2 regions of the Clostridium sp. SHJSY1 genome follow, and region 2 is predicted to be linked to the other one. Evidence: predicted binding sites of a transcription regulator. Region 2 holds the regulator's gene; the other holds the start of a gene.
The links. Region 2 encodes HrcA, which represses chaperone genes, less so after heat shock. Its sites were predicted from a motif close to TGTTAGCACTCNNNNNNNNNGAGTGCTAACA; they were not measured.

Region 1 (10,460 bases), on a different contig from region 2:
GCTTATTTCTATCCTTTTCGCCTAGCGGATTTTGATTTTTTTATTGGTATATATAAATCTGAGGGATGATCTTTAATAAAATTTAAGTAGCGTTTAATCTTTTCTTCTTTTTTTAATCTTTCAATAGTATAAAGTCTATAAGAAAGTTCTTTATTTGTGTAAAGAGCATGGATTTGACGATGACAAGTTTTGCATAAAAAAGCTATATGAGAATCCTTTCCACCTTTTTCTACAGGGATTAGATGATGCTTGGTTACTTCTGATATTTCTCTTTCACAAAGCTCACATTTATAATTTTTATTCATAAAATACTCACCCTAAATAATAGAATTATAATTGGGGAGATTATATCATTTTTAAATGAAAAAATCAAAGTTTGGAGGAGAGATTATGTTTCAATTTGAGACCCAGTTAGATAAATTAAAACATGAGGTGCTTACAGCAGTAGCAAAGTTAGCAAAAGAGGACAAGCTAACTAAGGAAGAGATTGAAAAGATTCCTTATGAAGTTATAAAAGGAGATGTAGCCATGTATAGATGTTGTGTCTATAAGGAAAGGGCTATTGTATTGGAGAGAGCAAAATTAGCTTCTGGTTTCTTAGCAAATGGATATGCTGCACATGAAGAGTTTGTAGATATAACTTCAGATGAGCAAATTGTATATGTTATAGAAGCTGCTTGTGATAAGTGTCCGATAAATAAATATAATGTAACTGATTCATGTAGAAATTGTATAGCACATAGATGCCAAAAAGCTTGCAATTTTGGAGCAATAAGCTATGTGGCAGGAAGAGCATATATCAATCAAGAACTTTGTAAAGAATGTGGTATGTGTCAAAAGTCTTGTCCTTATGATGCCATTTCTGAAGTTATGAGGCCTTGTAAAAGAGTATGTCCAACTGGAGCCTTAGATGTAAATACTGAAAATAGAAGAGCTATGATTAAGGAAGAAAAGTGCGTAAATTGTGGTGCATGTATGTCAGCATGTCCGTTTGGAGCTATATCAGATAAGAGTTTAATTGTTCCAGTTACCAAATCTCTAGTAAATAAAAATAAGCTATATGCAGTAGTTGCTCCAGCTATAACAGGGCAATTTGGAGTAAAGGTATCTTATGGCCAAATTAAAAATGCAATTAAAAAGATAGGTTTTGCTGATATGGTAGAAGCAGCTTGTGGAGCTGATGCTGTTACTGTTCATGAAAGCAATGAATTTATAGAGAGAATGGAAAATGAAGATTTATATATGACAAATTCATGTTGTCCAGGATTTTTAAATTATATAGAAAAAATGTTTCCAAATGAAAAAGCTAATATATCAGGAACTGTTTCTCCTATGATTGCTACAGGAAGGTATATTAAAAAATGTGACACTAGAGCAAAAGTTGTATTTATAGGACCTTGTACAGCTAAAAAGGGGGAGGTAGTTAGAGAAGAAGTTAAAGATGCAATTGATTATGTGCTAACATTTGAAGAACTCATTGCTCTTTTTGATGCTTTTCAGATTGAGGTAGAAAGTTGTGAGGAAGAGGTTGTTGAAGATGCATCTATATTTGGACGAGGATTTGGAGCAGCTGGAGGGTTGACAGCAGCTATTGAGAATTACATGAAAGAAAGTGGAATAGATATAGAATTCAACCCTATTAAAGTATCAGGAAGTGATGAGATTAAAAAGACCATGAAGCTTGCCAATATAGGTAGACTTAATGGGAACTTCATAGAAGGAATGATGTGTGAAGGCGGATGTATAAATGGTGCAGGTACTATAGCTCCATACCAAAAAGCTAAAGGTATATTTAATAAGATGAATGTAAAAGCTAAGAAGAAAACAGTGCTTTCTAACGACAATTTAAAGAAATATAAGGAAATAAATTTAGAAGCTGGAAGAGTAAAAAAATCAGAAAATTAAAAATAGAAGAAAAATGGAGTAAATATTAATATAACTAAGAAAAATTAATATAATTAGCTATAATATATAAATTTAAAGGAATAATAGCAAAGGGAATATTTGAATATTATGGATAGAGGATATATTATAATTGTATTAGCACTCATTGATAGTGAGTGCTAATACAAAATTCATATAATAATTCTATAGAATTATTAATAATCTTAATCTAATTAGCTTAAGACGATATAAAGTAAATAAAAACAAAATTATATAAATAATTAAAGGAGGGTTTTTTATGAATATCAAACCACTTGGAGAAAGAGTAGTAATTAAAAAACTAGAAGCAGAGGAAACTACTAAAAGCGGAATTGTATTAACAGGTACAGCAAAGGAAAGACCACAAGAAGCTGAAGTAGTTGCAGTTGGACCTGGAGCTATAGTAGATGGCAAAAGGGTTGAAATGGAAGTTAAAGTTGGAGATAAAGTATTATATTCTAAGTATGCAGGATCAGAAGTTAAAGTTTCTGGAGAAGAATATACTATATTAAAACAAGATGATATTTTAGCGATAGTTGAGTAGGAGGGATTTAGAAATGGCAAAATCATTAAAATTTGGTGAAGACGCAAGAAGAGCAATGCAAATAGGTGTTGATAAATTAGCTGATACAGTAAAGGTTACTTTAGGACCAAAAGGAAGAAATGTAGTATTGGATAAGAAGTTTGGTGCACCTTTAATAACAAATGATGGTGTTTCAATAGCTAGAGAAATAGAATTAGAAGATCCATATGAAAATATGGGGGCACAACTTGTAAAAGAAGTTGCTACTAAAACAAATGATGTTGCTGGTGATGGAACTACAACAGCTACTCTTTTAGCTCAAGCTATCATAAGAGAAGGTCTTAAAAATGTAACAGCAGGAGCTAATCCAATATTAATTAGAAATGGTATAAGAAAAGCTGTTGAAAAAGCAGTTGAAGAAATTCAAGGAATTTCAAAACCAGTAGCTGGGAAAGAAGACATAGCTAGAGTTGCAGCTATTTCAGCATCAGATGAAGAAATAGGTAAGTTAATAGCTGATGCTATGGAGAAGGTTGGAAATGAAGGCGTAATTACTATTGAAGAATCTAAATCAATGGGAACTGAATTAGATGTAGTTGAAGGTATGCAATTTGATAGAGGATATGTATCACCTTATATGTCAACAGATATGGAAAAGATGGAAGCTTCATTAGATAGTCCATACATTTTAATAACTGATAAGAAAATTTCAAATATACAAGAAATACTGCCAGTATTAGAACAAATAGTTCAAACAGGTAAAAAGTTATTAATTATAGCTGAAGATATAGAAGGTGAAGCTATGGCTACACTTGTAGTTAATAAGTTAAGAGGAACATTTACTTGTGTTGCAGTTAAAGCTCCAGGCTTTGGTGATAGAAGAAAAGAAATGCTTCAAGATATAGCTATCTTAACTGGTGGAGAAGTAATATCAGAAGAACTTGGAAGAGATCTTAAAGAAGTAACTTTAGAAATGCTAGGTCAAGCTGAAAGTGTTAAAGTTACAAAAGAAAATACAACAATTGTAAATGGTAAGGGTAGTTCACCTGCTATAAAAGAAAGAATTGGCTTAATAAAGAATCAAATAGAAGAAACAACTTCAGAATTTGATAAAGAAAAGCTACAAGAAAGATTAGCTAAACTTGCTGGAGGAGTTGCAGTAATTAAAGTTGGAGCAGCTACAGAAACAGAACTTAAAGAGAGAAAGCTTAGAATTGAAGATGCTTTAAATGCAACAAAAGCAGCAGTAGAAGAAGGTATTGTACCAGGTGGTGGAACTGCATATGTTAATGTAATAAATGAAGTAGCAAAATTAACTTCAGATGTTCCAGATGCACAAGTTGGTATTAATATAATTGTTAGAGCATTAGAAGAACCAATGAGACAAATAGCTGTAAATGCAGGCGTTGAAGGTTCTGTTATAATAGAAAAAGTTAAGAATAGTGAAGTTGGAATGGGATACGATGCATTATATGGAGACTATAAGAACATGATAAAAGCTGGTATAGTTGATCCTACTAAGGTAACAAGATCAGCACTTCAAAATGCAGCATCAGTAGCATCAACATTCTTAACAACAGAAGCAGCAGTTGCTGATATTCCACAAAAGGAAACTCCAATGCCAGGTGGAGCTCCAGGAATGGAAGGAATGTACTAAAATAATTAATACAAAAAATCTCGTGATGAAATTTTCATTACGAGATTTTTTTGTTTTTCTTCAGAAATTTGAAAGAATTATAGGAAGTTTTTTGTAAAAAATACCTTGTATAATTAGTTATTGTAAGAGGGATTGAGGAGGAGAAGTATATGACGTGAAAAAGATAATGCTTTTTATTATGATTGTTGCAACTATAGGTTTAGTAATAAAAGCAACAACAGGTAGCAATACTTACACAGAAGATAAAAATTATAACATAAATGAAAAAATATTTAAGTTTCTTCAAAGTGATGAGAATCGTAAGTATGTATATTCTAAGGCAATAAAATTGAATAAGGGTAATTCTGCTAATACTTGTGTTTATTTTTTAGCTGAATTATTAAAGGATGCATTTGCATTTTTTCTTAGAAAAAGTTAATTGAAAGATTCTATTCTTGATATGTATAATAGGGGAAGAGGGGGGATATTATGACTAAATTTAATGTTTTAATTGTAGATGATGAATATGAAATAAGAGAAGCTGTTGAAATATATTTAAAAAATGAAGGGATAAAAGTATTTCATGCAGGAGATGGAATAGAAGCTTTAAAGGTACTTGAAATGAAGGAGATTCACCTTATATTAATGGATTTAATGATGCCTAAAATGGATGGCATTAAAGCAACATTTAAAATCAGGGAAAGCAAAAACATTCCTATAGTAATGCTTTCAGCAAAATCAGAGGATACTGATAAAATATTAGGACTTAATATAGGTGCTGATGATTATATAACGAAACCGTTTAACCCTATGGAATTAGTGGCTAGGGTTAAGTCTCAATTAAGAAGATATACAAGTTTGGGGCAATATGATGAACAGGTTGAAGATGAGATAAATATAAGGGGTCTTATATTAAACAAAAACTCAAAGACTATAACAGTGGATGATAAGGAAAAGAGCTTAACATCCTTAGAGTATAAGATATTAGAACTATTAATGACCAATAAGGGGAGAGTTTTTTCTATTGAAGAAATATATGAAAGGGTATGGGATGAGCCATTTCATAATTCTGAAAATACTGTGTCAGTTCACATAAGAAGAATAAGGGAAAAGATTGAAATCAACCCAAGAGAGCCAAATTATTTGAAGGTGGTGTGGGGAATTGGCTATAAAATTGAAAAATAAATATACTATTGTAATAGTTTTTCTTATATCAGCTTATATCTGTGGAATTTCAGTATTATCAGTAAGTGACTTGATAAAGAACAGAGAATATTTGAAAGTAGATTCTTACTTTGAATGTTCTCAGTTTAAAAGGGATTTAGGTAGCTATTTTAATAATATTAGATATCTTGATGAAGTGTATAAGGACTACTCATTAAAATCAGATGATGATAAGGTTACAAAGAGCGAGTTAACATTGTCTAAGACTTTATATGAAACTAATTTGAGTAGGTGGGAAGATGAAATAATTGATAAGTATAAATATCAGATATTAAATTCAGCTCAAGCTCAAAATAGTAATGAAACTAATAGACTAACAGAGGAAAGAGATAAAGAACTTAATGAAATTAAAATAAAAAATTCAAAAACTGTAGAGGATTTAAAAAAAGAGATAGTAACTTATAAAGATAAAGATTATGAAAATATTAAAAATGCAATAGAAGCAAAAAGTACAATAAAATACTACATTGAAAATGAGGAAAATGGTTCTGTAAATACTAATATAGAAAATTTATCAGATATAGATGAGTATATTAATAAAAATGCTTTATATAGTATTAAACTTCCTTATGAATGTAAGGACTCTGATAGAATGAAGTATATAAGTATTTGGGCTGAATTAACTAATAAAAAAGTTTGCTTTGTTGTACCTAACAGTATTGATGAAAATAGTCCCATATATAAAAATTATAATTATTATAACTCTGTAAGAGAAAGACTATTTAAAGAAATTATAATAGGAATTATATCGTTTTTAATTGGACTTCCTTTGTTAATATTTATATTGAAGAAAAGTAATGTAGATGAAACCAGATTAATAAAATGGTATAAAAAGATCCCTCTGGATTTAAAAATGATTATATTTGCAATATATCCAATTATAGTAGTTTGGTATATGAATAAAATATTATTCTTTGTCAAGCAATATAGGATTAGTCAAATTTTTATTATTACTGTTGTAGCTATATATGTATTATATTTAGCTATTAATATAAAGTTAATAATAAATTTAATTACAAGCAAAGAAAAGTTTAAATTAGAAGTTAAGAAATGTCTAAGTAATAGAATGTTAAACTATTTTAGGGATAAATCTGCATTTCAAAGTATAAAATTTAAAACATTAATGCTGATAATATTTGCTTTATCCCTTGGAGTTTCTATGTTTGTTATTTTTATTGGTATAGCTTCGAGAAAAATCCCTATGATAATCATAGGGATTGGGTATATGTTATTCTATATGTTATTTGTTATATGGTACATTATTAAGACAAATAGATTTTTTCTTAGAATTATAGAAGGAACAGATGAAATAGTTGCAGGAAATCTTAATTGTACTATAGAGGAAAAAGGAATAGGAGAATTTTTAAAGATAGTTAATAATATAAATAATATGAAAACTGGATTTAAGAAAGCTCTTGAAAATGAGATAAAAAGTGAAAGACTTAAGTCTGAACTTATAACTAATGTTTCCCATGATTTAAAAACACCATTAACATCTATTATAAATTATGTAGGATTATTAAAAAAAGAAGGAATATCAAATGAAGAGGCAGATAGATATATAGATGTATTAGACAGAAAGTCTCAGAGACTTAAAGTAATTATAGATGATTTATTTGAAGCTTCTAAGATGGCAAGTGGTGCTGTAGACCTTGAAGTGGAAAAGATAGAAGTAACTTCTCTTTTAAAACAAACATTAGGAGAATTTGATGAAGCTATCAACAATTCTGAATTAACATTTAGACTAAAGTTTCCTGAAGAAAAGGTTTATGCTAATTTAGATGGAAAAAAGACTTGGAGAGTATTTGAGAATCTTATAAATAATATATTAAAATATTCTCAATCTGGAACTCGAGTATATATTTCATTAAAAGAAGAGGACAATAAAATAATTATAACTATGAAAAATATATCTTCCTATGAAATGGATTTTCAGAATGAAGAAATATTTGAAAGGTTTAAAAGAGGAGATAAATCAAGAAGTACTGAAGGAACAGGATTAGGACTTTCTATTGCTAAGAGCATAGTAGAGCTTCAAGGAGGAGAACTTAGTATAGAGATAGATGGAGATCTTTTTAAAACTAGAGTTATTGTTCCATCAGCTAATTATTAGTTAAAAAAGAATTAAATTATCTTAGTGAATCCAAGATATAGGGAATTTATATTATATCTTGGATTTTTTTGTGGGACAAAATTATAAACAATACAAAAATTGTCTAGAATTATAAAGAAATAGATAAGTAATTCAAGGAGGATGAATTGGTGAAGAAAAAACTTAACAAATATATAAGGACAAATAGAAAAAGTAAGGGGTTTACGTTAGTAGAAATGCTTGCAGTTCTTGCAATTATGTCTATATTATTTGTCGTATTTACCCCAAAAGTTGCAGGATATATAAAAGAAGCTAAGAAAACAAAGGCACTAGAGGAAGTAAGGCAGGTAGTTTTAGCTATAGATACATATAATATTAAATCAAACAATACTGTATCAGGAGATTCTAAATATGGAACTATAAAGGAGAGGATAGGTTCTAGTGATTTTATTGATTTTACAAGGATAAAAAGTATAAATCTAGATATGACATATCAAAAAATGAAGGAATTATTAGCAGGTGGAGATTTCGCATTAGCTGAAGATGGTACTATTTCATAAAATAAAAATGCAATTTTACTTTCATGTCTATTGACTTTGGGAATATGATACATTATAATAAGTTTAATTTAGTAATAGGCACATTTAAAGCTCGTATATCCCCTGAATATGGCAGGGAGTATCTACCGGAAGCCGTAAATTTCCGACTATGGGTGAATTTGATATACTTATATACTTTTTGTTATATAGGCATATTAACTTCACTATAGAGTAATATAGTAAGTTAATGTGCTTTTTTTGTACTCAAAAATCAGTTGGACAATGAAGTTAATCTTGCATTTTCAGCTTGAGATGAATGAAAAAAATCATAAAGTTATAAATTGAGGGAGGATTTTAAAAATGGCAAGAATATTAAAACAAGCATATACTTTTGATGATGTATTACTAGTACCAAATAAATCGGAGATATTACCAAGAGAGGTAACTCTAGCAACTAATTTAACTAAGACAATTAAGTTAAATATTCCTTTAATAAGTGCTGGAATGGATACAGTAACAGAATCTACTATGGCTATTGCTATGGCTAGAGAAGGTGGAATCGGAATCATACATAAGAATATGACAATTGAAGAACAAGCTAGAGAAGTAGATAGAGTTAAAAGACAAGAAAATGGAGTAATTACAGATCCTATATTCCTTTCTCCAGAACAAACTTTACAAGATGCAGAAAATCTTATGGCTCAATATAGAATATCCGGTGTTCCAATAACAGTAGATGGTAAATTAGTTGGTATTTTAACTAATAGAGATACTACATTTGAAAATGATTTTTCAAAAAAAATCAAAGATGTAATGACTAAGGAAAATTTAGTTACTGCACCAGAAAACACAACTATAGAAGAAGCAAAAGAATTATTAAAGAAACATAAAATAGAAAAACTTCCACTAGTAGATAAAGATGGAACATTAAAAGGATTAATAACTATTAAAGATATAGAGAAAACTAAAACATTCCCAAATGCGGCTAAAGACTCTAAAGGAAGATTATTATGTGGAGCTGCTGTTGGAGTAACAGGTGACATGATAGAAAGAGTAGAAGCTTTAGTAAAAGCTAAAGTAGATGTAATTACACTTGATACTGCTCATGGTCATTCTAAAGGAGTACTAGATGCAGTTTCTAAAATTAAATCTTTATATCCAGACCTTCAAGTTATAGCAGGTAATATTGCAACACCAGAAGCTGCAGAAGACTTAATTAAAGCAGGAGCTGATTGTGTAAAGGTAGGGATAGGACCTGGGTCAATATGTACAACAAGAGTAGTAGCTGGAGTAGGAGTTCCTCAATTAACAGCAGTTATGGATTGTGTAGAAATTGGAAGAAAATATGGAGTTCCAGTAATAGCAGATGGTGGAATTAAATATTCAGGAGATATAGTTAAAGCTTTAGCAGCTGGTGCTTGTGGAGTTATGATGGGGTCATTACTTGCAGGATGTGAAGAAGCTCCAGGTGAGAGTGAAATATATCAAGGAAGAAGCTATAAGGTATACAGAGGAATGGGTTCATTAGCAGCAATGGCTTGTGGTTCCAAGGATAGATATTTCCAAGAAGGGAATAAAAAGCTTGTTCCAGAAGGTGTTGAAGGAAGAATAGCTTATAAAGGATATGTTTCTGATACAATATTCCAACTTCTTGGGGGAATTAGATCAGGTATGGGATACCTTGGATCAAGAGATTTAGAAACTTTATACCAAACAGCTACATTTGTTGTTCAAACATCAGCTGGACTTAGAGAAAGTCATCCTCATGACATAAATATAACTAAGGAAGCTCCAAACTATAGTGTAAGTCAATAATTTATTGTAAAATATAATAATTAATAGAAAGATTATTGGAGGGTAAAATGAAGAAAGAATTAGTTCTAGTAGTTGACTTTGGAGGTCAATACAATCAATTAATTGCTAGAAGAGTAAGAGAATGTGGAGTGTATTGCGAAATAATTCCATATACTTATACACTAGATCAAATAAAAGAAAAAAATCCTAAGGGAATAATATTTACTGGGGGACCAAACAGCGTTTATGGTGAGGATACTCCAAGAGTTGATAAAGGAATATTTGAATTGGGGGTACCAATTCTAGGTATCTGCTATGGAGACCAATTAATGTCTTACTTATTAGGTGGAAAGGTTGAAACAGCACCAGTTAGAGAATATGGAAAAACTTCAATTAAGCTAGATTCTTCTTCAAGACTTTTCCAAGATATAGAAGAAGAAGGAATATGCTGGATGAGTCATACTGATTATATATCAGAAGCTCCAGAAGGATTTAAAATAGTAGCCAATACAGATGTATGCCCAGTCGCTGCTATGGAAAATGAAGAAAAGAAATTATATGGAGTTCAATTCCATCCAGAAGTTGAACATACACCATTTGGTCAAAAAATGCTTAAAAACTTTCTTCATAACATATGTGAATTAGGTAATGAATGGACTATGGCCCATTTTGCTGAAGAAAAGATAAAGGAAATAAAGGACTTAGTTGGAGATAAGAAGGTTCTTTGTG
Region 2 (10,460 bases):
TCTAGAAAGATAGAAAGGGTAAACAGAACTATTCAAATAAGTGATACAGGAATATCTCCAGGAGCTGGGGTTGGAAATCATAGAATGCAGATTAATGAGAAAACATTAGGTGTAAAAGTAATAGCCATTGGAGTACCTACTGTAGTTGATGCTGCAACTATTGCAAATGATACTATAGATTTAGTTTTAGATGATTTAATTAAGCAATCAGAAGAAGGAAAAGATTTTTATAAGATGTTAAAAAAATTAGATAAACAAGAAAAGAGTATATTGATTAAAGAAGTGCTAGATCCCTTTGTAGGTGATTTAGTAGTAACGCCAAAGGAAGTGGATTTAATGATAGATTCTCTATCCAAAATAATAGCAAATGGAATAAATATAGCAGTTCAGCCTAGCATGACAGTTGAAGATATTAATAAGTTCTTAAATTAATATATTCTAATTATAATTATGTAAAATCCCCATATAATATAGAGTAAATCTAATTTGGATATACAAAGGGGGATTTGTAGGTGTATAAACAAAATATAAGAAGAAAAGATGTGAAACAGAACATAAATATAGGCGTAATAATATTATTGATTGTATTGAGTATATTTTCTTATAGAGTTATTAATATTTTAAGAAATAGCAAAGAAAGAGGAGGATTTGCTTATGTACAATTATTAAACTTTGGAATGCCTATAGTAGAGAATCAGATATATGATGAGGGTGCTTATGCTGAAAATAAGCTATCTATCAAAGAAGTGTGCTTAGAAGCAACAGGTTTAAAAAATATAAATTGCTTTGCAATAGTTAATAATGAAGTTAGCTTTTTTAGCCAAGGATTTAAACCTAATGATAAAATTGCATCAACAGGCATTAGTCCATTTGAAATTAATGATAGTTCTATAGTTAAAGTTGATAATAATGAAAATAAAACCACTAATGATAGTGGTAGTAATAATCAAAATAGGGTAGATACGAAAGCTTCACCTGCCTATAATCCTAAACTTAAGAAAAATTTAGATAATTCAAAGCCAGAAGTTCTTATTTATCACTCACATACAACAGAAAATTATGCAGAAACAGGGGGAGATACTCTAGATGAAAATTATAGTGTTGTTGGAGTTGGTAGTGAGATTGGTAGAATATTAGAAGAAGATTATGGTATTTCAGTTATACATGATAAAACAAACCATAGTGTATCATACAATGATAGTTATTCAAGATCTAATGAAACGGTTAATAGGTATTTAAAAAAGTATGGAGATTTTAAAATGATAATAGACCTTCATAGAGATTCAGTGGAAAATAAATCTGCTGTTACAGCTAATATTAATGGAGAAAATGTTGCAAAGTTAATGTTTGTAACAGCTAAAAATAGTACTAGGTATGGGAAAAATAGTGCTTTAGCTGATGAACTTATGAATAATGCAAATACACTTTTCCCAGGACTCGCAATAAAGATATTAACTTATAATCATGGAATTAATGGGTTTAATGAAGGGTTGAGTGATAACAGTATGCTAATTGAATGTGGAGCAAACATTAATTCATCAGCAGAAGCAAAAGGATCTGCAAAGTACATTGCAAGGTTAATAGCAGAGCATGTTAATAAATAACGAGTCCAAATTTGCCATAATGTATAAAAGATAGGAAAATGAGCATCCTTTAAGATATAAAGTTAAGATCTTTAAAGTGAGATTAACTAAATGTATTTTGGAGGATGTTTTCTTTGAAAAAGAGTGTGAAAAAAAGAATTAAATTAAGAATATTATTTGTCCTATTAATGATTTTTCTTGTAACTATAGGCTTAACAAAAGTTAATATAATTAATACAAAAGCTTTATCACCACTAGATGATACAAATGAAAATTATAAAAAAGTATCTGAAGCATTTGGAGAAGATTTTTCAAATTTTATTAGAGATAATGCTTCTGTAAAAATATATAAAGATGATTCTGATGAAATTTTAGTAAAGGTTGGAGAAAAAGATTATAAAATTACAAAAGAATCAAGCTTGATTAATCAGGCAGAAAAGATGGTAGATGGTGTAGGTGATTTCTTTACTTCAATAAAAGATAAAGTGGAGAAAGTTATCATGTAATAGAGGCCTTTTTTAATAAGTATGTGTTTTTGTTGACAGTAGGTCAGTGGTTTGTGTTATAATTTAGCTGATTTAATATAATGGGGGTGAATTAGCTGTTAATAGAAAAACAGCTTTAATATATGAATAATGATAGAAAGCAATACATAAGAAACTTTTCAATAGTTGCCCATATTGATCATGGTAAGTCTACGTTAGCAGATAGATTATTAGAAGCAACAGGAACATTAACACAAAGAGAGATGGAAGCACAAGTTTTAGATAATATGGAACTTGAAAGAGAAAGAGGAATAACTATAAAATCACAAGCGGCAAGGCTTGTTTATAAGAGAGAAAATGGAGAAGAATACATTCTAAATCTTATAGATACTCCAGGACATGTGGATTTTACATATGAAGTTTCAAGAAGTTTGGCAGCTTGTGAAGGTGCATTGCTTGTAGTAGATGCCACTCAAGGTATTCAGGCACAAACTCTAGCAAATTGTTATTTGGCTTTAGATAATGATTTGGAAATTGCTCCTGTTATTAATAAGATTGATTTACCTTCTCAAAGAGCGGTTGAAGTAAAGAAAGAAATAGAAGATGTTATAGGAATTGAAGCAGAGAGTGCACCTATGATATCAGCAAAAACAGGATTGAATATACCAGATGTATTAGAAGAAATAGTTGATAGACTTCCACCTCCAGAGGGAGATGAGGAAGCTCCATTAAAGGCATTAATCTTCGATTCTTATTATGATAGCTACAAGGGAGTTGTATGTTATGTAAGAATAAAGGATGGAAAAGTTAAGCCTGGAACAAAGATAAAATTAATGGCAACAAATAAGGTGTATGAAGTAGTTGAAGTTGGAGTATTTACTCCAAAGTTAATGCCAATTTCTGAACTAAGTGCTGGAGATGTTGGATATGTAACAGGTTCGATTAAGAATGTAAGAGATGCTAGAGTTGGAGATACCATAACAGAAGCAGATAGGCCTACAAAAAAGGCACTTCCAGGATATAAGCCAGCCGTACCTATGGTTTATTCAGGAATATATCCTGTAGATGGAGCAAAATATGATGAACTTAAAGAAGCACTTGAAAAGTTACAAATTAATGATGCTGCACTAAACTTTGAACCAGAAACATCAGTTGCATTAGGATTTGGATTTAGGTGTGGATTCCTTGGATTATTACATATGGAAATAATTCAAGAAAGAATAGAAAGAGAATTTAACTTAGATATTATTACAACTGCACCATCAGTTATATATAAGGTTGCAAAGACTGATGGAGAGAAGTTTGATATTACAAACCCTACAAACCTTCCGGCTGCAACAGAAATTGATTATATGGAAGAACCAGTAGTTAAAGCTTCTATTATAGCTCCAACAGAATATGTAGGTGCTGTAATGGAACTATGTCAAGAGAGAAGAGGTACATATATTGACATGCAATATATGGAGGAGACAAGAGCTGTTATAAATTATGATATACCTTTAAATGAAATAGTTTATGATTTCTTTGATACTTTAAAATCAAGAACTAGAGGGTATGCATCTTTGGATTATGAGTTTAAGGGATATGTAAAAACAGAGTTAGTTAAACTTGATATACTATTAAATGGGGATATAGTGGATGCATTGTCTATGATAGTACCAAAAGAAAGAGCTTATCATAAAGGTAGAGGAATAGCTGAAAAGCTTAAAGAAATCATACCAAGACAAATGTTTGAAGTTCCAATACAGGCTGCAGTAGGAGCAAAGGTTATAGCTAGAGAAACTGTTAAAGCTATGAGAAAAGACGTACTTGCTAAGTGTTATGGTGGAGATATTTCTAGAAAGAAGAAACTTTTAGAGAAGCAAAAAGAAGGTAAAAAGAGAATGAGACAAGTTGGATCTGTAGAGGTTCCACAAGAAGCATTTATGGCAGTACTAAAGGTTGATTAATTTGAAGCATAAGGAACAATGGGAAAATCAAGGTAATGGTTTTGTAAAAATGTTAATTTAGAGTGTTATTTAAGATTTATTTAAGAAATATTTTGCTTGAAATAAGTTATAATTACCTTAAGAATCATAGAAAAATTGTATATTGAATAACAGGGGGATATTATGTTTTTAAATGAATTAAAAGAAAATGAAGCAAAAGCGTTTATTAATTTAGTTAATAAATTTGCAAATATTGATGAAGTATTTGCTAAAGAAGAAAAAGAATTAATTGAAGATTACTTAGAAGAATTAAATCTAGATAAAAATTCAATAAATTCAATGGAACTTGAAGATATAATGAAAGAATTGAAAAATTCTTCTAATAGAACAAAGTCAATAGTTTATTTTGAACTTGTAGGATTAGCACTAGTAGATGGTGAGTATGGAGAAAAAGAAGTTGATTTCTTAGATGAAATAGCTGTAAATTTAGATATTAGAAGAGCTAAAAAGATTGCTTTTGCAAACTATTTCTATAACTTTAAAGAAGTATATGATTTTTCAGTTGTAGAGGCAGAAAGTAAAATACAATTATTAAAAGAAGAAGCCGAATTATTGTTATCATAAATTTGTAAATTTAGAGGGGATTTTAATCTCCTCTTTTTTTGTGTAAATTAAAAAAAGTTGAGAATGGAGATTTTTATGAAGGAAGTAGCATTATACATACATATCCCTTTTTGCAAGCAAAAATGTTTTTATTGTGATTTTCCATCTTATGCATGCAAAGATAATTTAATGAAAGGTTATATAGATGCATTATGCAAAGAAATTCAAGAAAAATGCAGAGGATATATTATAAAAAGTTTATTTATAGGAGGTGGTACTCCATCGTATTTGGATGAAGAATCATTAAAAAAATTGATGGATGTTATATGCAATTTAAAATTTAATAAAAATGCTGAAAAATCTATGGAGTGTAATCCTGGTACAGTAAATAGGAAGAAGCTTGAAATAATAAAATTAGGTGGAATTAATAGATTAAGTTTTGGATTACAAACCACAAAAAATAAATTGCTAAAAAAGATAGGAAGAATTCATAGTTATGAAGAATTTAAAGATAATTATTATCTAGCTAGAGAAATTGGTTTTAAGAATATAAATGTGGATATGATGTTTGGATTACCAGAACAAGATATAAATGATTGGCTTAGTAGTTTAGAAGAAATAATTAATTTAGAGCCAGAACATGTTTCAAGTTATAGTTTAATTATAGAAGAAGGTACAGCATTTAATAAGTTGTATGAAGAAGGTGAATTATCTCTTCCATCAGAAGATGAAGAAAGGGATATGTATAAAACAGGAAAAGAAATGTTGATAGCAAATGGATATTATCAATATGAAATATCTAATTTTGCAAAAGAAAAAAAAGAATGTATTCATAATGAAGTTTACTGGCAGTGTAAAGAATATATAGGGGTGGGAGTATCATCAAGTTCATTTGTGAATAATAAAAGAATAAAAAATATTGATAGTATTTCTGAATATATAAAAAGGATAAATAGAAATGAATCAGTAATAGAAGAAGAATATGAAAATACTTTAGAAGACAATATAGAGGAATTCATGTTTATGGGATTAAGGATGATTAAAGGTATTGATGAGAATGAATTTCTTGGAAGGTTTGGAGTGGAAATCGATTCACTATACAAAAAAGTTATAGATAAGAATATTAAATTAGGTTTATTAATTAGAGAAGGTGGAAAAATATATTTAACTAGTTTGGGCATTGAAGTATCTAATCTAGTTATGAGTGATATGATATTGTAAAAAGGTGAAAAAAGAAGTAAAGAGAAGGAAAAGTAATTTAATTAGTTGAAATTGGCTTTTATAAAAGAAAGCTGAAAATATTGATAATTGACAAAAAAAAAAAGAAATAATATATTTATTACATAGTCATTAGCACTCGATTATAGTGAGTGCTAACAAAAAGAGGTGAGGGTATGGCTATTGATGGAAGAAAGATAAGGATCCTTGAAGCTATAATTAATGACTATATTAACACTGGAGAACCTGTTGGTTCAAGAACAATAGCTAAAAAGTATGATTTAGGTGTTGGATCTGCAACTATAAGAAATGAAATGTCTGATTTGGAGGATATGGGATATCTAGAGCAACCTCATACTTCAGCAGGCAGAATACCTTCAAGTAAAGGCTATAGATTATATGTAGATAATTTAATGCAAAAATCCATGCTATCAGTGGAAGAAGAGTTGCAAATCAAAAAATATATTATAGATAGTGCCATGCTAGAAGTTGATAAAATTGTTAAACAAGCAAGTACATTGCTTTCAGAACTAACTAATTTAACTTGTGTAGTTCAAACACCATCTGTAATGAGAAGTTATATAAAATCAGTACAATTACTTATGGTAGATGAGCATAATTTGATTTCCGTAATAGTTACAGATAATGGAGTTATTAAAAATCACAGAATAAGGATGAAAAAGATACCTTCAGTAGAGGAATTACAAGAAATAAATAGAGTAATTAATAGACGTCTTTCAAACCTTACAATTCAAGAGATAAATCTTGAAGTAATTAATAACTTAAAGTGTGATTTAAAGGGATATGATGATTTGTTTAATGCAATTGTTCCAGCATTATATGAAACTTTAAAAGAAGATAATTCTTCTGAAATATTCATGGAAGGAACTACTAATATATTTAACTATCCTGAGTATAACGATATTAATAACGCAAAAGAAATATTAAATCTGTTATACAATAAAGATTATGTAGTTGAACTTATTGCCCCAAAAGGTGATTTGACAATAAAGATTGGTGATGAAAATTATATACCTGAAGCTAAAAATTGTAGCGTAATTTCAGCAGAATACTCATTAGGTGACAGACCAATTGGAACAATAGGGTTAATAGGACCTAGAAGAATTAATTATTCTAGGGTAATAGCTATAATGGCTCAGGTTATGAAAGAGCTGAATGACGCATTAAGAGGTCAAGGATTAGAGTGACAAAATTATAATGAGGTGAGGTGTAGCATTGATTATGGAGGGAAATAAGAAGGAAGAAATTCTAGAAGAAAATAAAGAAGTTAATCAAGTAATAGATGAGAATGATGATACTTTAGAAGTAAATCCAGAAGAAATCTTGACTGAAGAAGAAATTAAAAATGATTCAAAGGAAGATAAAGAGGACGAATTAGATATGCTTAGAAAGAATAAAGATCAAGTTCAAAAGCTAACTAACGAAGTTGAAACTCTAAAGGATAGACTTTTAAGGGTTACAGCAGAATATGAAAATTATAGAAAAAGAACAGTTAAAGAAAAGGAAGGAATATATACAGATGCATGTGCAGATGTAATTAAAGAAGTACTTCCTGTTATAGATAATTTAGAAAGAGCTGTTCAGGCTGATGGTAGTGTAGAAGACCTTAAAAAAGGCATAGAAATGACTATAAAGGGATTAGAAGGATCTTTTGAAAAATTAGGAGTAGAAGAAATTGATGCTTCAGGAGAATTTGATCCAAATTTACATCAAGCAGTAATGCATATAGAAGATGAAAACTTTGATAAAAACTCTATAGCAGAAGTTTTTATGAAAGGGTATAAAAGAGGAGATAAGGTAATTAGACATTCAGTTGTTAAAGTTGCAAATTAATTAATTTAAATTTATATATAAAAATGAATAAGTGATAGAGAAATCTATTTTAAGGAGGAAAATAAATTATGGGAAAAATTATAGGAATTGATTTAGGTACAACAAATTCATGTGTAGCAGTTATGGAAGGTGGAGAACCAGTTGTAATAGCCAACTCAGAAGGGGCTAGAACTACTCCTTCAGTAGTTTCTTTCCAAGCTAATGGAGAAAGATTAGTTGGGCAAGTTGCTAAAAGACAAGCGATAACAAATCCAGATAAAACAATAATATCAATAAAGAGAGAAATGGGTACTAACCATAAAACAAATATTGAAGGTAAGGACTATTCACCTCAAGAAATATCAGCAATGATTCTTCAAAAGATTAAGGCTGATGCAGAAGCATATTTAGGAGAAACAGTTACTCAAGCAGTTATTACTGTTCCAGCTTACTTTAATGATGCTGAAAGACAAGCAACAAAGGATGCTGGTAAGATAGCAGGACTTGAAGTGTTAAGAATAATAAACGAACCAACAGCTGCATCGCTTGCATATGGGTTAGATAAGACTGATCACAGTGAAAAGATTTTAGTATACGATCTAGGTGGTGGTACTTTCGATGTATCTATACTTGAACTTGGTGATGGAGTATTTGAAGTACTATCAACAAATGGTGATACTAAATTAGGTGGAGATGATTTTGATAATAAGATCATGGACTATATAGCTGAAACATTTAAGGCTGAAAATGGAATAGATTTAAGAAATGATAAGATGGCTCTTCAAAGATTAAAAGAAGCAGCTGAAAAAGCTAAGATAGAATTATCTTCATCAACTCAAACAAATATTAACTTACCATTTATCACAGCAGATGCTACTGGTCCAAAGCACATAGATATGAATTTAACTAGAGCTAAATTTAATGAATTAACTCATGACTTAGTTCAAAGATCTGTAGAACCAATGAAGAAAGCATTATCTGATGCTGGACTTTCAATTGGGCAAGTAGATAAAGTTATTTTAGTTGGTGGATCAACAAGAATTCCAGCTGTTCAAGATGCTGTTAAGAACTTTACAGGAAAAGATCCTTCAAAGGGAGTTAATCCAGATGAGTGTGTTGCAATAGGTGCAGCTATTCAAGCAGGTGTGTTAACTGGAGAAGTTAAGGATGTATTATTATTAGATGTTACTCCATTAACACTAGGTATTGAAACTTTAGGTGGGGTTGCTACACCTTTAATAGAAAGAAATACAACTATACCAGCTAAGAAGAGTCAAGTATTCTCAACTGCTGCTGATGGTCAAACTTCAGTTGAAATCCATGTAGTTCAAGGTGAAAGACAAATGGCTGCTGATAATAAAACATTAGGTCAATTCACATTATCAGGAATAGCACCAGCACCAAGAGGAATTCCTCAAATCGAAGTTACATTTGATATAGATGCTAATGGTATTGTTAAAGTATCAGCTATGGATAAAGGAACTGGTAAGGAAGCTAATATAACAATAACTGCTTCAACTAATTTAAGTGACAGTGAAGTAGAGAATGCTGTTAAGGAAGCTGAAAAGTTTGCTGAAGAAGATAAGAAGAGAAAAGAAAAAATAGAAGTTCATAACAATGCAGAACAAGTTATATACCAAACAGAAAAGACTTTAGGTGAACTTGGAGACAAGGTAAGTGCTGAAGATAAGGCTAAGGTAGAAGCTAAACTTGAAGAAGTTAAGAAGATTAAGGATGGAGAAGATTTAGAAGCTATTAAGAAGGCTGTTGATGAGTTAAATCAAGAATTCTATGCAATATCTTCAAAATTATATGCTGATGCTGGGGCACAACCAGGAGCTCAAGGATTTGATCCAAACAACATGGGTGGAGCAAACCAAGGAGCAGCACCAAAGGATGAAAATGTAGTAGATGCAGATTTCAAGGTTGACGAAGATAAGTAGTTGTCAGAAATAGGCTAATCTTATATAATACAAGAGGGAAGGCAGAAAATAAGTCGTCTTCCCTTTTGTTAAGTAAAAATCTTAATATGAATAGCAATATAAATACTAGGTGGTGGAATAAATAGATGGCAAATAAAGACTATTATGAAATCCTAGGGCTACAAAAAGGTGCTAGTGATGATGAAATAAAAAGAGCCTTTAGAAAACAAGCTATAAAGTACCATCCTGACAAGAATCAAGGAAATGCAGAAGCAGAAGCTAAGTTTAAAGAAATTAATGAAGCTTATCAAGTGCTTTCAGATCCTGAAAAGAAATCTCATTATGATCAGTTCGGTACAGCTGATTTTAATGGTGGTGGCTTTGGTTCAGGGGGAGGCTTTGGTGGCTTTGATTTCTCAGATATGGGAGGCTTTGGAGATATTTTTGATACTTTCTTTGGTGGTGGCGGTGGTTCACAAAGAAGAAATGGTCCTAAAAGAGGAAATGACCTTGAATATAGTCTAAATCTGACTTTTGAAGAAGCTATATTTGGTGCTAAAAAGGAAATATCTATTACTAGAAGCGAATCTTGTGAAACTTGTCATGGAAGTGGGGCTGAACCTGGAACTAGTCCAACTACATGTTCACATTGTGGAGGCTCAGGCCAAGTTAGGGTGCAAAGGCAAACTCCTCTTGGAAACTTTGTAAGTACATCAGCTTGTGATAGATGTGGTGGTACAGGTAAGATAGTTGAAAAGCCTTGTCATGATTGTAGAGGAAAAGGTAAGGCTAGAAAGAATAGAAAGATTACTGTTAATATTCCAGCAGGAGTTGACACTGGTAATGTAATGCCTCTAAGAGGGCAAGGTGAACATGGAGAAAATGGTG

Region 1: groES (co-chaperone GroES) is a predicted target of HrcA. The motif match lies at 2,039-2,069, and genes of this name have one in related genera.

The regions. Positions count from the first base shown of each region.
Region 1 is NZ_JANDMF010000019.1:68,007-78,466, reverse strand. Features, by position in the region: gene NNC19_RS10465 (HNH endonuclease) at 9-305, opposite strand; gene NNC19_RS10460 (4Fe-4S dicluster domain-containing protein) at 391-1,905, shown strand; gene groES (co-chaperone GroES) at 2,183-2,467, shown strand; gene groL (chaperonin GroEL) at 2,481-4,103, shown strand; gene NNC19_RS10445 (hypothetical protein) at 4,258-4,521, shown strand; gene NNC19_RS10440 (response regulator transcription factor) at 4,572-5,267, shown strand; gene NNC19_RS10435 (HAMP domain-containing sensor histidine kinase) at 5,245-7,419, shown strand; gene NNC19_RS10430 (type II secretion system protein) at 7,569-7,958, shown strand; purine riboswitch at 8,030-8,127, shown strand; gene guaB (IMP dehydrogenase) at 8,298-9,752, shown strand; gene guaA (glutamine-hydrolyzing GMP synthase) at 9,800-10,460, shown strand, end outside.
Region 2 is NZ_JANDMF010000001.1:28,658-39,117, reverse strand. Features, by position in the region: gene gpr (GPR endopeptidase) at 1-432, shown strand, start outside; gene NNC19_RS00175 (stage II sporulation protein P) at 513-1,604, shown strand; gene NNC19_RS00170 (hypothetical protein) at 1,718-2,089, shown strand; gene lepA (translation elongation factor 4) at 2,212-4,017, shown strand; gene NNC19_RS00160 (hypothetical protein) at 4,180-4,620, shown strand; gene hemW (radical SAM family heme chaperone HemW) at 4,696-5,820, shown strand; gene hrcA (heat-inducible transcriptional repressor HrcA) at 5,994-7,025, shown strand; gene grpE (nucleotide exchange factor GrpE) at 7,060-7,671, shown strand; gene dnaK (molecular chaperone DnaK) at 7,740-9,593, shown strand; gene dnaJ (molecular chaperone DnaJ) at 9,719-10,460, shown strand, end outside.